Regions from separate parts of the Pseudoalteromonas sp. MMG013 genome, predicted to be linked through region 2. Evidence: predicted binding sites of a transcription regulator. Region 2 holds the regulator's gene; the other holds the start of a gene.

Region 1 (8,060 bases), on a different contig from region 2:
CATTCACTAATAAGCTAGGGACCTTAGTTGGTAGTACATCTGGAATTTGCTCTGTTCCGTCGTAGTTAGGAACATAATCAACGGTTTCTTTTTCTAAATCAGCCAGCAACTCATGAGATATTTTTGCCATACGTACTTCGGTATAACGCATCGCAGCAGCTGAATCGCCGTCGACTGAACCGAAGTTACCTTGGCCGTCAACCAACATATAACGCAGAGAAAATGGTTGCGCCATACGTACGATAGTGTCGTACACTGCGCTGTCACCATGAGGGTGATATTTACCGATCACATCACCGACTACACGAGCCGATTTTTTGTAAGGCTTATTCCAGTCATTTTTTAACTCATTCATCGCGAACAATACACGACGGTGAACGGGCTTTAACCCATCCCGTACGTCAGGTAATGCACGCCCTACAATTACACTCATTGCGTAATCTAGGTATGAATTTTTGAGTTCATCTTCAATATTGACTGGCAGGATTTCATTGGCGAGATCAGTCATTCGATTCCACTTTCCTTCAGTGTCTATCTCTTTTATGTCAAACTAGTCAGACTTATGACAAAGAGATTGAGTTATTATTAATTTCTGAATAGCTATGCTAACACACTTTTTTATAATTTACAGGCGCAAGATTTTAGTGATTTTAATCTGACCCTGCTTATAATGCGCTCAGATTAACGAGGAAGTTTTTTATGACCGAACATCAAAATGTAGATCCACAAGAAATAGCAAAATTTGAAGACATTGCTCAGCAATGGTGGGATACAGAAGGCGAATTCAAACCATTACATGACATAAACCCATTACGGCTAGACTTTATCAGTCACCGAAGCCAAGGTTTATTTGAGAAAACTGTACTCGATGTAGGCTGTGGTGGCGGCATACTCACTGAAAGTATGGCCAAACTTGGTGCAAATGCCACAGGCATTGATATGGGGCAAGAGCCATTAAACGTAGCAAAGCTGCATAGCTTAGAAGCGGGTGTTAAAGTTAATTATCAAAAAATACCTGCTGAAACATTCGCACAGCAAAACCCCGAGCAGTTCGATGTCGTTACCTGTATGGAAATGTTAGAACATGTCCCCGATCCTGCTTCTATCATTAAAGCGGTTGCAGCACTGGCTAAACCCGGCGCGCATGTTTTTTTCTCAACCCTCAATAAAACCACCAAAGCGTACCTGCTAGCCATTGTTGGAGCAGAGAAAGTATTGAAAATGGTGCCAGAAGGCACCCATGACCATGATAAGTTCATTCGCCCTTCCACACTGATTAAATGGGCTGAACAGTGTGACTTAAAAGTAAGAGCCAGTGCAGGAATTAACTATAACCCACTCTCAAAAACATTTACGTTAACTGACGATGTAAGTGTTAATTACATCCTCCACTTTGAGAAATTAGCATGATAGAAGCTGTCATTTTTGATTTAGATGGAACATTACTCAATACTTGTGACGATTTAGGTGCTGCACTCAATCATACTTTAAAGTTGCATGGCTTACCTGAAGTCAGTAAAGCAGCATATAGCCCAGCTATCTCTAACGGCGTTAAAGCGCTACTAGAAGTTGGGTTCGGTGACAAGCTGACGGACTATGATGTTGAACAGCTGCGCCAACATGTTTTAGATTATTACGCAAATAATTTAGCGGTATATAGTCATTGCTTTGAAGGTATTAGTACTTTGCTACAGTCACTCAACGATGCAAATATACAAATCGCAATTATGACAAACAAGCCAACTTTCCTAACGCTGCCGCTACTGAAAAAAATAGATGAACTCAAAAACATCCGTGTTGTTGTGTGTGGAGACACGCTCTCAGAAGCAAAGCCATCCCCCAAACCATTATTGCATGCAGCGCATCAATTAAACGTTAACCCAGAAAGATGTTACTACGTTGGGGACGCAGAAAGAGACATACAAGCAGCTAAGGCAGCTAAAATGCGTCCTGTTGCTGCACTGTGGGGATATGTTCCTAGTGAGACAATTGCACGGTCGTGGGCCGCGGATCTGAATCTTACTAACCCTGTGGGACTACTTCAGCACATTTAGTATTATAAAATCAGACAAAGCACCATATGTAGTGTTTTGTCTGTATTTTGATACCTAGCTGCATATAAAAAAATCAGTCAGTTTTTTTTTTCAATTTACAAAAAAATAGTCTTCATTGAGTTGATTTTTTCATGGCGGCTTAGTGTATAAAACCTCAAAGGTTAATGAACACTAACACAATGCAATTATCCCTAAGTTATCCACAATTGAGAGCAAGTTGTTCTATTGCAAAATTGCCATAACCCCACTATCTTGTGATCCGCAGGGGCACTCCCACCATATATAGTGGTTAAAAGCTAAGCAATTGTTGTCTCAGCGATCAATATAAAAATACACATTCCGAAGGAATACAGGCACAACTATGAACCAACAGCTATCTGTCAGTAAAAGAAACGGCCGAAAAGAGCCGCTCGATTTAGATAAAATCCACCGCGTTATCACGTGGGCTGCGGAAGGTCTAAATAATGTTTCTGTGTCACAAGTTGAACTTAAGTCACATATTCAGTTTTATGATGGCATTCGCACTGAAGACATCCATGAAACAATCATAAAAGCCGCTGCCGATTTAATTGATAAAGACTCTCCTGACTATCAATACCTTGCTGCCAGACTAGCCATATTCCACCTTCGGAAAAAAGCGTATGGTCAATTTGAGCCACCTCGCTTATATGACCACATTACTAAATTGGTCGAAGACAAGCGCTATGATCAACATTTATTGGTTGATTATACAGAAGCAGAATTACACGAGCTTGATGCTTACTTAGATCATTCTCGAGATCTTAATTTTAGCTATGCCGCGGTTAAGCAGCTCGAAGGTAAATATTTAGTACAAAACCGAGTAACCGGAGAAATCTATGAAAGCGCTCAGTTCTTATATATCTTAGTTGCCGCAAGCTTATTCTCTGATTACCCAAAAGAAACGCGTATTGATTATATCAAACGCTTTTACGATGCAATTTCATTGTTCAAGATATCATTACCAACCCCCATTATGGCGGGTGTACGTACACCAACACGTCAGTTTAGTTCATGCGTACTCATTGAGTGTGGTGATAGCTTAGATTCTATCAATGCGACTTCGTCCGCGATTGTTAAGTACGTGAGCCAACGTGCAGGTATTGGTATAAATGCAGGTAGAATTCGTGCTTTAGGTAGCCCTATTCGCAACGGTGAGGCATACCATACTGGATGTATTCCATTTTATAAGCACTTCCAAACTGCTGTTAAAAGCTGCTCACAAGGTGGTGTACGCGGTGGTGCTGCCACATTGTTCTACCCACTTTGGCATTTAGAAGTAGAAAATTTACTGGTTCTAAAGAATAACCGCGGTGTTGAAGAAAACCGAGTTCGCCATTTAGACTACGGCGTACAGTTTAACAAAACTATGTATGCCCGCTTGATTAAAGATGATTACATCACGCTATTTAGTCCTTCAGACGTACCGGGCTTATACGACGCATTTTTTGAAGATCAAGACAAGTTCGAATCACTATATGTGCAGTACGAGCAAGATGAATCTATTCGTAAGAAACGTATAAAGGCCATCGAATTATTCTCTATGTTTGCACAAGAGCGCGCAAGCACGGGCAGAATTTATCTGCAAAATGTTGATCATTGTAATACGCATAGCCCGTTCGATTCGAAAGTTGCTCCTATTCGCCAGTCTAATTTGTGCCTAGAAATAGCATTACCGACAAAGCCACTAAACAATGTAAATGATGCGGAAGGCGAAATTGCATTGTGTACACTGTCGGCATTTAACTTAGGCGCCCTCGAATCATTAGACGAGCTTGATGAGCTTGCTGATTTGGCCGTACGTGCACTCGACAACTTACTGGATTTCCAAGATTACCCTGTGCCGGCTGCGCATACAGCGACAATGGGTAGAAGAACACTCGGTATAGGTGTTATCAACTACGCTTACTACCTTGCTAAAAACGGTGTAAAATATTCAGATGGCAGTGCTAATGGCCTGACACACCAAACATTTGAAGCTATTCAATATTATTTAATGAAAGCATCAAATACTTTGGCGAAAGAACGCGGCGCATGTCCATTATTTAATGAAACCACGTACTCTCAAGGCATTATGCCCATAGACACCTATAAGCGTGATCTAGACAAAGTATGTGATGAAGCATTAAAGCTTGATTGGGACGCGCTACGTGCCAGCATTAAAGAACATGGTATGCGTAACTCAACGCTATCAGCCTTAATGCCATCTGAAACATCGTCGCAAATATCAAATGCGACCAATGGTATTGAACCACCTCGGGGTCATATCAGTGTCAAAGCAAGTAAAGATGGCATTTTAAAGCAGGTCGTTCCAGAGTATGAACGCTTGAAAGACAACTATGAGTTGCTTTGGGATATTCCGTCTAACGATGGCTACCTTGCACTCGTTGGTATTATGCAAAAATTTGTTGACCAAACTATTTCTGCTAACACCAACTACGACCCGAATAAATTTGAAGGTGGTAAAGTTCCAATGAAACTACTGCTGAAAGATTTGCTTACTGCATACAAATTAGGGGTAAAAACGCTTTATTATCATAATACCCGTGATGGCGCTTCTGATGCTCATGATGAAATGAAACCAGAAGTTGAAGATGATGGCTGTGAAGGCGGCGCGTGTAAAATTTAAGCTTTAGCGGGCCTTTTCGGCCCGCCCTCTTTAGTATCGAGTATTAACTATGTCCTATTCTACGTTTAGCAGAAAACACAACGATCAACTACAGGAGCCAATGTTTTTTGGCCAAACTGTAAACGTTTCTCGTTATGACCAACAAAAGTACCCTATTTTTGAAAAGCTGATTGAAAAACAACTGTCTTTTTTCTGGCGACCAGAAGAAGTCGATGTGAGTAAAGATAAAATAGATTTTCAGGCACTGCCTGAACACGAAAAACATATATTTTTAAGTAACTTGAAATACCAAACACTATTAGATAGTGTCCAAGGTCGTTCTCCTAACGTTGCACTATTGCCGATTGTATCTATCCCTGAATTAGAAACTTGGATTGAGACATGGGCGTTCAGCGAAACAATTCATAGTCGCTCATATACGCACATTATTCGTAATGTAACGCAGTCACCTGAACTTATTTTTGATGACATTGTCAGCAACGACAAAATTAATGAGCGTGCTGATGCCGTCACGCGTTATTATGATGCTTTGATTGAGCAAGTCTCTCTATTTAACTTGTATGGTGAGGGTAAACATGAGGTCAATGGCAAAACTGTTGTAATTAGTTTATTCGAGTTGAAAAAACTACTTTACCTTTGCGTCATGTCGGTAAATATCTTAGAAGCTATTCGTTTTTACGTCAGCTTTGCGTGTTCGTTTGCTTTTGCAGAACGTGAGTTAATGGAAGGCAATGCAAAAATCATTAAGTTAATTGCGCGTGATGAAGCACTCCATTTATCTGGTACACAACATATGCTCAACATTATGCAAGAAGGCAAGGACGACCCTGAAATGGCAATCGTCGCTGCACAATGTAAAGACGAAGCAATCGCGATGTTTGTAGAAGCTGCTGAGCAAGAAAAAGAATGGGCTGAGTACTTATTTAAAGATGGCTCAATGATTGGCCTAAATAAAGATATTTTATGCCAGTATGTCGAGTACATCACTAATACACGTATGACTGCCGTCGGCTTACCAACACAATTTGAAAAAAAATCTAACCCAATCCCTTGGATCAATGCGTGGTTAATTTCAGATAATGTCCAAGTTGCACCACAAGAAGCTGAAATTAGCTCCTATCTTGTTGGACAAATAGACTCAAAGGTTGATGCCTCTGACTTCGGTGATTTTGACTTGTAATGGTTGAAAAACCCTACCCTGTGATATCGATAACAGATCACGATGAGCCACTTGAATTTGTGGCTCATTCCCCAACTCTATTACATACATTGGAAGCTGCAAATATAGATGTACCATATCAATGTCGTGAAGGGTTTTGTGGGGCGTGCAGAGCACAGCTCAATGAGGGGAAAATCACCTATAATCAAGAGCCTCTCGCTTTTGTACGAGAAGGAGAGATATTACTATGCTGCTCTCGCCCCCTCTCTAACATTAAAATTACGCTGCTATAGAAACAAGTTGCCCCTAGCGGGTTTTAGAGCAGTTGAGCAACACTGGTTTCATAGTATTCATGCTTATCACTAATGCTCAGTTGATTTTGTTCAATCACCACATCCCAATGCAAGCTGCGACTTAATGCATCACTTAATGCATCTACAAACTGTGCTTCAAGAGAAAAAACACTTAAATTATCTATCAAATGTAATCTTTGCGACACCTCATCAAACCACACATCATTTTCTTTTATTAAAATCACCAATTTACCAAACAATTTAGCGAGTCGTATGATCTCATCGAACTCCAAGGTATTTGCATACAAAGCCACGGTAATATAGCCAGTATCATCTTCCAGCCATACATCCGGCTTTTGTTTGTCTGAGTTGGCGTTTAAATTTGCTTTTTGATCATAAGATATCGCGCACAATCCTACTATTTTAAGTACAAAATGCTCAAGAGATTCAGACTTTTGTAACGCAGTCGTAAACACTTCTTGGTGATTGGCATGATGAAATAAGTCAGCTACATTAACGCGCGCTTTAAAAACAAAAGGTTTGATCATGTTAATCTCCCTACTCTGTCACGCTCTAACTATAGACTTTGTGTCGATTTTAGCAAAAATATTTGAGGTTATAGTATAACATCATTGAACTGCCAATTATGTGGTGTTATATTGTCACGAATTAATTCAACCTCAACGTTAGTGTCTAATAAATTATGATGAAGCAGTCTCTTATCAGCAGTGCAATTGTTACTGCACTTTTCTCAAGCAACGTATTTGCCGCAGATGTAAAAGGTAAAATACTCGACAATAACAATCAGCCAGTAAGTGGAGCAAAAGTACACTTACATGGTAAAAGCCAGTCAGTAACTACTGATAAAAACGGCCAATTTACAATTAATGTCGATGCCGACTCACAACTTCATATCACCAAAAACAATTATTTAGATGAACGCTTACCCGTAACAACCGATAACGCTTATGTCACCGTCGTACTAAAGCCTAGTGCTGTTGAAAGTATGGTTGTTTATGCATCTGCGTTACACAAAAATAATGTTGAAATGGCGTCTCCAGTGACAGTATTAGCTGGTGACGAATTGAAAAACGCAGCCAAGCCAACTCTTGGGGAAACGCTGAAAGGTCAACCTGGCATCAATGCAAGCTACTTTGGTCCTGTTTCTTCGAGCCCTATTATTCGAGGCTTAGACGGTCCTCGTGTCAAAATTACTCAAAACGGATTAGACAGCAGTGATGCATCTCGCGTTGGCCCTGACCACGCAAATACAAACGACAGTCTATCCGCACAACAAATTGAAGTGCTTCGTGGGCCAGCAACATTGTTATATGGCTCAGGCGCGATTGGTGGCGTTGTAAATGTGGTCGATAATCGTATTCCTACTGACATTATAGAGTCATTGTCTGGCGCCGCTGAGTATAGCCACGATACGGTATCTAATACCAATACCTATGCTGCAATGCTTGAAACTGGATCTGACGGTTTTAATTTCCATTTTGACGGCGTAAGCCGCAAAGGTGGTGATTATGACACGCCTGAGTTTAACTTACCGCATGAAGAACACGACGAGCATGGCGAAGATGATCATGACGCACATGATGATCACGGGCACGAGGGTGAGCATGATGATCACAATGAGTCACCTGAAACGGCTAAAAAGGTAGATAATACTTTTATAGATTCTCAGCAAGTTAATTTTGGTACTAGTTACGTAAATGAACATTTAACACTGGGTTTAAGCTTCGGTCGAATTGATACAGATTACGGTATTCCTGCCCATAGTCATGAAGGCCATGACCATGATGAACATGACCATGAAGGCCATGAACATGACGAGCATGAAGGTGAAGATGATCATGCAGATGAAAGCGCTGAACAAGGTGTATTTGCTCGTGTAAAACAAG
Region 2 (8,060 bases):
TTGTAGAGCGAAGTACAGAAATACTTGCACATTTAATTGGCAATGAATTGCCTAAAGATACATTAGCAGACATGGTTCAGCGGGCTTTTAACTTTCCGGTGAAGTTAGAGAAAGTAGATGATAAAAACTATTGCTTGGAACTCTTTCATGGACCAACGCTTGCGTTTAAAGACTTTGGTGGGCGTTTTATGGCTGAATGTGTGGGGTTATTCAATCAAGGTGAACGCGTCACTATTTTAACCGCAACTAGCGGAGATACGGGCGCGGCTGTTGCTCACGCATTTTATAAAAAAGCCAATGTTGATGTGGTAATTTTATATCCTGAAGGCAAAATATCGCTGGCTCAGCAAAAACTATTCACCACTTTAGGTGAAAATATACATTGTTATGCGGTTGATGGTAGTTTTGATGATTGTCAGGCACTAGTAAAACAAGCCTTTTTAGATGAAGAGCTAAAAAATAAATTAGGACTTAACTCTGCAAATTCAATTAATATAAGCCGTTTAGTGGCGCAAGTTTGCTATTATTTTGAAGCCTTAGCGCAATTACCGAAATCAGAGCGTGATAATGTGCATGTATCGGTGCCAAGTGGTAATTTTGGCAATGTGTGTGCTGCGATGATAGGTTCTGTCATTGGTTTGCCTATTGCGAAGCTATCAGCAACAACAAATCAAAATGACACTGTTCCACGATTTGTTCACTCTGGTGATTGGGCACCAAAAGCAACAATGGAATCATTATCAAACGCAATGGATGTGAGTAAACCTAATAATTGGCCAAGAGTGCAAAGCATGTTGGACTCTGAGCAGTTTAGTAAACATGATTTTTATTCACGTAGCGTGTCTGAGCAAGTGACAGAGAAAGTGATGCGAGAAATTGCCCATACAGGGTATATCGCTGAGCCACATACAGCTATTGCGTTCGAAGGGCTACGCCATGATAAAGGTGAAAATAGCATCGGTATATTTTTAGCAACGGCGCACCCCGCTAAATTTAAAGAGTCAGTTGAAAATGTGTTAGGTCAAGAAATTGCGATGCCTCGCGTTTTGCAAGACGCGTTAGATAAAAGCTGTTTAGCGCAACCGTTGGGTGCAGATTATCAACAATTAAAAGCGGCGATGTTTGAAAAACTGTTATAGAGATTAAAATCGATATATCGTGATGATAGATATTTAAGAGTCGACTTGTTCGGCTCTTATATTAATAACTTTAATTCACTGGTTTTTATTTATTAAAATTATAAATGTTTAAATAAAAAAATATCATTGCATAAACACTGTGAAATAAATTCAATCCCTGTTTAAATATGCTCACGCCTACAGCATAGGCAATACACGCATTAGAGCGTACAATACGGCTTTTATACCTTTACGTGCCCCTAGGAGACCCCATGTTAGAACGTAACATGAACATTGCAGACTTTGATCCAGAATTATTTAACGCGATTGAGCTTGAAACAACTCGTCAAGAAGAACACATTGAACTTATCGCGTCTGAAAACTACTGTAGCCCACGCGTTCTTGAAGCGCAGGGTTCGCAGTTAACAAATAAATACGCAGAAGGTTACCCAGGTAAGCGTTACTACGGTGGTTGTGAGCATGTCGATGTTGTTGAGCAGCTAGCGATTGATCGTGCTAATGCACTCTTTGGCTCAACTTACGCCAATGTTCAGCCGCATGCCGGTTCTCAAGCAAATGCAGCGGTATTTTTAGCGCTGTTAGACGCTGGTGATACTGTACTTGGTATGAGCTTAGCCCATGGTGGCCATTTGACTCATGGTTCTCATGTGAGCTTTTCTGGTAAATTGTATAATGCAGTGCAATACGGACTTAATGAAGCAACGGGTGAGATTGATTATGAGCAAGTAGAAGCGTTAGCGCTTGAGCATAAACCTAAAATGATCATCGGTGGGTTCTCTGCTTACTCTGGCATTGTTGACTGGGCTAAATTCCGAGAAATTGCAGATAAAGTCGGTGCATATTTATTTGTTGATATGGCGCACGTTGCAGGTTTAATTGCTGCTGGTGTGTATCCAAGCCCTGTGCCTCACGCACATGTTGTCACCACGACAACACATAAAACACTTGCTGGTCCGCGCGGTGGTTTGATCATTTCGGCATGTGATGATGAAGCGATTTATAAAAAACTGAACAGTGCAGTATTCCCTGGCGGCCAAGGTGGCCCTCTATGTCATGTTATTGCGGCTAAAGCTGTTGCGTTTAAAGAAGCACTTCAACCTGAATTTAAAGCATATCAAACGCAAGTTGTTAAAAATGCTCAAACGATGGTGTCGGTTTTACAAGAACGAGGCTATAAGGTAGTTTCTGGAAAAACTGAAAACCATTTGTTTTTACTGGACCTTATTGATAAAGATATCACGGGTAAAGATGCAGATGCTGCATTAGGCCGTGCCAATATTACGGTTAATAAGAATTCAGTACCAAATGATCCTCGTTCACCATTTGTGACATCGGGTTTGCGTATAGGCTCTCCTGCGATTACGCGTCGCGGCTTTAAAGAGTCAGAGTCTCGTGAATTGGCTGGATGGATTTGTGATGTACTAGACAATATTAATGATGAGTCAGTACAAGCGGATGTAAAAGAAAAAGTGAAAGCTATCTGTGCTAAATTACCCGTTTACGCATAATTTAGCGCACACAATTAGAGATTTTTGATATCATTAAGGCCGCTATTTAGCGGCCTTTTTTGTATCCAGTTATAAGTGAACAACTATGCATTGCCCATTTTGTACCGCCAAAGACACAAAAGTAATTGACTCGCGCCTTGTGAGCTCTGGTCATCAAGTGCGTCGTCGTCGCGAATGTATTGAATGTCATGAGCGTTTTACCACCTTCGAAGGTGCCGAACTTGTGATGCCAAGAGTGATTAAGCAAGATGGTTCAAGGGAGCCGTTTAATGAAGATAAACTCATTAATGGGTTGCACCGAGCTCTGGAAAAAAGACCTGTCAGTACCGAGCAAGTAGATGAAGTGATTCATGAGATTAAATCTACTATTCGAGCCACAGGTGAACGTGAGATCCCAAGTCATATGATTGGTGAATGCATAATGCAAGCCTTAAAAAAGCTAGATAAAGTAGCTTATGTGCGCTTTGCGTCGGTATATCGCTCTTTTGAGGATGTACGAGAGTTTGGTGAAGAAATAGCACGGTTAGGGGATTAGCGGTGTTTAGTGAACAAGATAAGTCATATATGACGCGTGCAATTGAGTTAGCACAGCAAGGTCAATATACCACCACACCAAACCCAAATGTGGGATGTGTCATTGTAAAAAATGGTCGTATTGTTGGTGAAGGCTTTCACCAACAGGCTGGAGAAAGCCATGCTGAAGTTCATGCTCTTCGAGAAGCTGGCACTCAAGCGAGAGGTGCTACGGTTTACGTTACATTAGAACCTTGTAGCCACTTTGGGAAAACACCACCGTGCGCAAAAGGCTTGATTGATGCAGGTGTGAACAAAGTGATTGCAGCTATGGTGGATCCAAATCCACAGGTTGCCGGCCGTGGTTTAGCCATGCTAAAACAGGCGGGAGTTGAAACAGCGTTTGGGTTATTAGAGGAACAGGCTCGGGCCTTAAATGATGGCTTTCTTAAGCGAATGGAATTTGGACTCCCATTTGTAAGTTGTAAGCTGGCAGCGTCAGTGGATGGAAAAACCGCGTTGAGTAATGGTCAAAGTAAGTGGATAACTTCTTCAGCTGCACGAAGAGATGTACAAATATTTAGGGCCCGAAGTTGTGCTGTCCTTACGGGGGCCGACACCGTTTTAGTTGACGATGCAAAAATGAATGTACGTGAAAGTGAGTGTGATATTTCTCTTCCTGAAGGTAAGCAATTACGTCAGCCTACCAGAGTCATATTTGATTCACAAAATAGACTCTCACCAAACTTACCTTTGTTTAAAATTGATTCCCCCGTTATTATTTTAAGAACCAGTCTTGATAATTCGCATGACTGGCCGCACTTTGTAGAACAAGTGGTTGTTCCTGATAGCAAACTAAAAATTAATTGTCATGCGGCATTGGCTTTGCTCGCTCAACGCGGTATTAATCGAGTATGGCTTGAAGCTGGGGCAACTTTGGCTGGTGTTTTTCATCAACAAACACTAATAGATGAATTTGTTATTTATCTCGCCCCTAAAATAATTGGCCATGATGGACGTGGGTTGTTTAACACACAAACAATAGCATGCATGAATGATATAGCGACACTTAATTTTACGAGTGTTGAACGCATAGATGAAGACGTTCGTTTAATATTAAGACCAAGCTGATAGAGGCATTATGTTTACAGGTATAATTGAAGCAACCGGCACGCTCACTGAGTTGTCAGCCAACCACGGTGATTTAACTGTTCGAGTAAAAAGTGACACGTTAGAGATGAATGATGTGAAGCTTGGAGACAGCATCGCAACCAATGGTGTGTGCCTGACTGTTATTGAAAAGTATAGTGATGGTTTTAAAGCTGACCTATCAAATGAGACTTTACAACTGACATTGTTTGCACAGTATAAAGTGGGTCAAAAAGTGAATTTAGAGAAGGCCTTGCAACCGATATCGCGACTTGGAGGGCATTTAGTGTCAGGTCATGTTGATGGTGTAGCCACGATTGAAAGTGTAACGTCAAATGCACGAGCGACAGAGTATTGGTTAGCAGTACCAGATGACCTAATGAAATATATTCCTTATAAAGGCTCAGTTGCAATTGATGGTATAAGCTTGACAGTCAATGAGATAAAAGAAAACAAATTTAAACTGACAATCGTACCCCATACGGCACAAGAAACCACCATTGTAGACTTTCAAGTTGGCTCAAAGGTTAATTTAGAAGTCGATCAAATTTCTCGTTATTTAGAGCGTTTGATACAAGGGGCGCAAATGCCAGCGAAAGAATCAACTCTCACAACGAATTTGTTAGCCAAAGCGGGCTTTATAAAGTAACCCGATAGCAAATCAAAATAGACAGGTAAATTATGAATTTAAATAGTGCGCAAGAGATCATTGATGATATAAAAGCCGGTAAAATGGTTATTTTAATGGATGATGAAGACCGCGAAAACGAAGGGGATTTAATTGTGGCAGCTGAACACATTTCGGCTGATACAATTAACTTTATGGCCACTCATGGTCGTGGGCTTATTTGTCTAACAATGACTCAAGAGCGTTGTCAGCAATTAGACTTACCATTGATGGTTCGCAATAATGGTGCACAGTTTTCAACTAACTTTACCATGTCTATAGAAGCTGCGAAGGGCGTAACAACAGGCATATCTGCTGCTGACCGAGCGCGGACTGTGCAAGCTGCGGTAGCCAAAGGTGCCGTACCGCAAGATATTGTACAACCAGGCCACATTTTTCCAATTATGGCACAAGCTGGTGGTGTCTTGACTCGGGCAGGTCATACCGAGGCGGGGTGTGACTTAGCGCGCTTGGCTGGTTTGGAGCCTTCATCTGTTATCGTTGAAATATTGAATGCCGACGGCACGATGGCACGTCGTCCACAGCTTGAGGTTTTTGCAAAGGAGCACGGGATAAAAATTGGCACTATTGCTGACCTCATTGAATATAGAAATCTCAATGAAACAACGATAGAAAAAGTCGCTGAATGTAAATTACCAACTGAGTTTGGTGAATTTAACTTAGTAACTTATAAAGATACAATTGATAGTCAGCTGCATTATGTGATGAAGCGCGGTGAAATCAGTACGAGTGAACCTACATTGGTGCGAGTACATTTACAAAGCACATTTAATGATGTGTTACTTTCCGACCGAGGTGCAGATCGTAGCTGGAGTTTGCACAGTGCAATGAAGCATATTAGTGAAAATAATGGCGTGCTTGTGATTCTAGGAAAACAAGAAGATCCAACTGACATTGAAGCGATGGTAAAAGCATTTTCTGCAGAAGATGCTGGCGAAAGTGTTAATCATCGTAAGTTTCAAGGTACATCTCGTACTGTTGGTGTTGGGTCGCAGATTTTGGCCGATTTAGGTATTCAAAAAATGCGTTTAATGAGTATGCCTAAAAAGTATCATGCGCTTTCTGGCTTTCATTTAGAAGTCGTAGAATACGTTGAACCCAAATAGCTACTGAGGCGCATATATTTGCGTGATTAAAGGTTGTTTGGGGAAAGCTAAAGTTGTGCTATTATGCGCACCAATTTGGCAATTGCTCATACCAAGCTACTCCTATGTAAGAGGGTAGGTGTGGTATTACACAAGATTAGGATCATCTAATGAATATTATTGAAGGTAACAAGTACGCGCCAGGCAAGAAATTTGCCATTGTCATATCACGTTTCAATGACTTCATCGGAAGCAGTTTACTCGACGGTGCTGTTGATGAGTTAAAACGCACAGGCGGTGTCAGTGATGATGATATTACTGTGGTATATGTTCCGGGTGCTGTAGAATTGCCTCTTGCTGCGAAACGTATTGCAATGAAGAAAGAGTTTGACGCAATAATTGCACTGGGTGTGATTATTCGTGGTGGTACGCCACACTTTGATTTGGTTGCAAATGAATCCAACAAAGGATTAGCAAGTGTTTCATTAGATTATGATATTCCAGTTGCATTTGGTGTTTTGACCACTGAAAGTATCGAGCAAGCTATTGAACGTGCGGGAACTAAGATGGGCAACAAAGGTGGCGAAGCTGCACTTGGTGCGCTAGAAATGGTTAACGTACTCGATAAAATTTAAGAGGATCCTCAGTGAAACCAGCAGCAAGACGTAAAGCGCGCGTATTAGCACTACAAGCCGTGTACTCATGGCAATTAAGTGGCAACCCAATTGGTGACATCGAGCAACAAATGTTGATTGAAAATGATGTTACGAAAGTGGATGTTGAGTATTTTAAAGACTTAGCGCGTGGCGTTGCAGTTAATCAAAAACAGCTTGATGAAATTGTTACTCCTCACTTATCTCGTCCATTTGATGATTTAGATATGGTAGAAAGAGCTGTACTTCGCGTGAGTGCATATGAACTTAAATTCCGCGAAGACGTTCCTTACAAAGTTGCTATCAATGAAGGTATTGAGTTAGCTAAAATATTTGGTGCAGAAGACAGTCATAAGTTTGTCAATGGAGTGCTAGATAAAGCGGTTAAAGATATCCGCAAGTAAGGGCAACAAAAAGGAGAGCCGGCGTTGGCCGGCTTTTTTGTGTATGAAGGAATTTGAATTAATCAATCGCTATTTCACTGGTCGAGGCGTTGCACGACGAGATGTAGATTTAGGGATTGGAGATGATTGTGCACTTGTTAACGTTCCTGAGCATTGTCAGTTAGCAATAACAACAGACACGCTTGTTGAGGGCGTTCACTTTTTTTCAGATATACCACCTCGGGCATTAGGTCACCGAGTTTTGGCTGTTAACCTAAGTGATTTAGCTGCAATGGGGGCAGAGCCAACTTGGGTGTCGTTAGGCTTAACATTACCCAATATTGACCCCAATTGGTTAGATGAGTTTACTGAAGGCATGCATGAGATAGCTGAATATTTTAATGTTCAGATTATCGGCGGAGATACGACTCAAGGGCCACTGACCATCACTATTTGTGCTAAGGGCATTGTACCGAAAGGAAAAGCTTTGACTCGTTCAGGTGCAAAGGTTGGTGATTGGATTTATGTCACAGGTTCTTTGGGTGATGCAGGGTTGGCCATTGAAAGCCGCAAAAATAGCTGGCAATTAGACGATGAGGCGTTTGCCTGTGCATTACAGCGCTTTCATTTTCCATCGCCACGTGTTGCAGCAGGACAAGCTTTACGAGGTATAGCTTCGTCTGCGATAGATATTTCGGATGGGTTACTTGCCGACTTGACGCATATATTGCGTCAATCAGGTGTTGCAGCTCAAATAAATGCAGATATGGTTCCGATGTCAGACGCGTTACGAAACAGCGTATCAGTAGAGCAATCTTTACAATTAGCACTGGCATATGGTGATGATTATGAGTTGCTGTTTACTGTTTCTGAAGGAAGTAAGCTTGCTATGGAGGCAAAGCTACGTCAGTACGGTGTTGAGCCGGTATGTATTGGCCAAAT

What was found. The regulator NrdR, encoded in region 2, represses ribonucleotide reductase genes. The targets are predictions, from matches to a motif close to AAACACNANATNTNGTGTTT.
Region 1: the regulator NrdR is predicted to act here: its motif matches at 2,326-2,345, upstream of nrdA (class 1a ribonucleoside-diphosphate reductase subunit alpha).

The regions. Positions count from the first base shown of each region.
Region 1 is NZ_JAGJEE010000032.1:38,202-46,261, reverse strand. Features, by position in the region: gene gyrA (DNA gyrase subunit A) at 1-508, opposite strand, end outside; gene ubiG (bifunctional 2-polyprenyl-6-hydroxyphenol methylase/3-demethylubiquinol 3-O-methyltransferase UbiG) at 700-1,410, shown strand; gene J8L98_RS20320 (HAD-IA family hydrolase) at 1,407-2,054, shown strand; gene nrdA (class 1a ribonucleoside-diphosphate reductase subunit alpha) at 2,416-4,701, shown strand; gene nrdB (class Ia ribonucleoside-diphosphate reductase subunit beta) at 4,751-5,881, shown strand; gene yfaE (class I ribonucleotide reductase maintenance protein YfaE) at 5,881-6,153, shown strand; gene J8L98_RS20300 (YaeQ family protein) at 6,177-6,701, opposite strand; gene J8L98_RS20295 (TonB-dependent receptor) at 6,857-8,060, shown strand, end outside.
Region 2 is NZ_JAGJEE010000006.1:75,470-83,529, forward strand. Features, by position in the region: gene thrC (threonine synthase) at 1-1,139, shown strand, start outside; gene glyA (serine hydroxymethyltransferase) at 1,391-2,647, shown strand; gene nrdR (transcriptional regulator NrdR) at 2,733-3,182, shown strand; gene ribD (bifunctional diaminohydroxyphosphoribosylaminopyrimidine deaminase/5-amino-6-(5-phosphoribosylamino)uracil reductase RibD) at 3,185-4,291, shown strand; gene J8L98_RS08220 (riboflavin synthase) at 4,302-4,958, shown strand; gene ribBA (bifunctional 3,4-dihydroxy-2-butanone-4-phosphate synthase/GTP cyclohydrolase II) at 4,991-6,103, shown strand; gene ribE (6,7-dimethyl-8-ribityllumazine synthase) at 6,253-6,717, shown strand; gene nusB (transcription antitermination factor NusB) at 6,729-7,139, shown strand; gene thiL (thiamine-phosphate kinase) at 7,183-8,060, shown strand, end outside.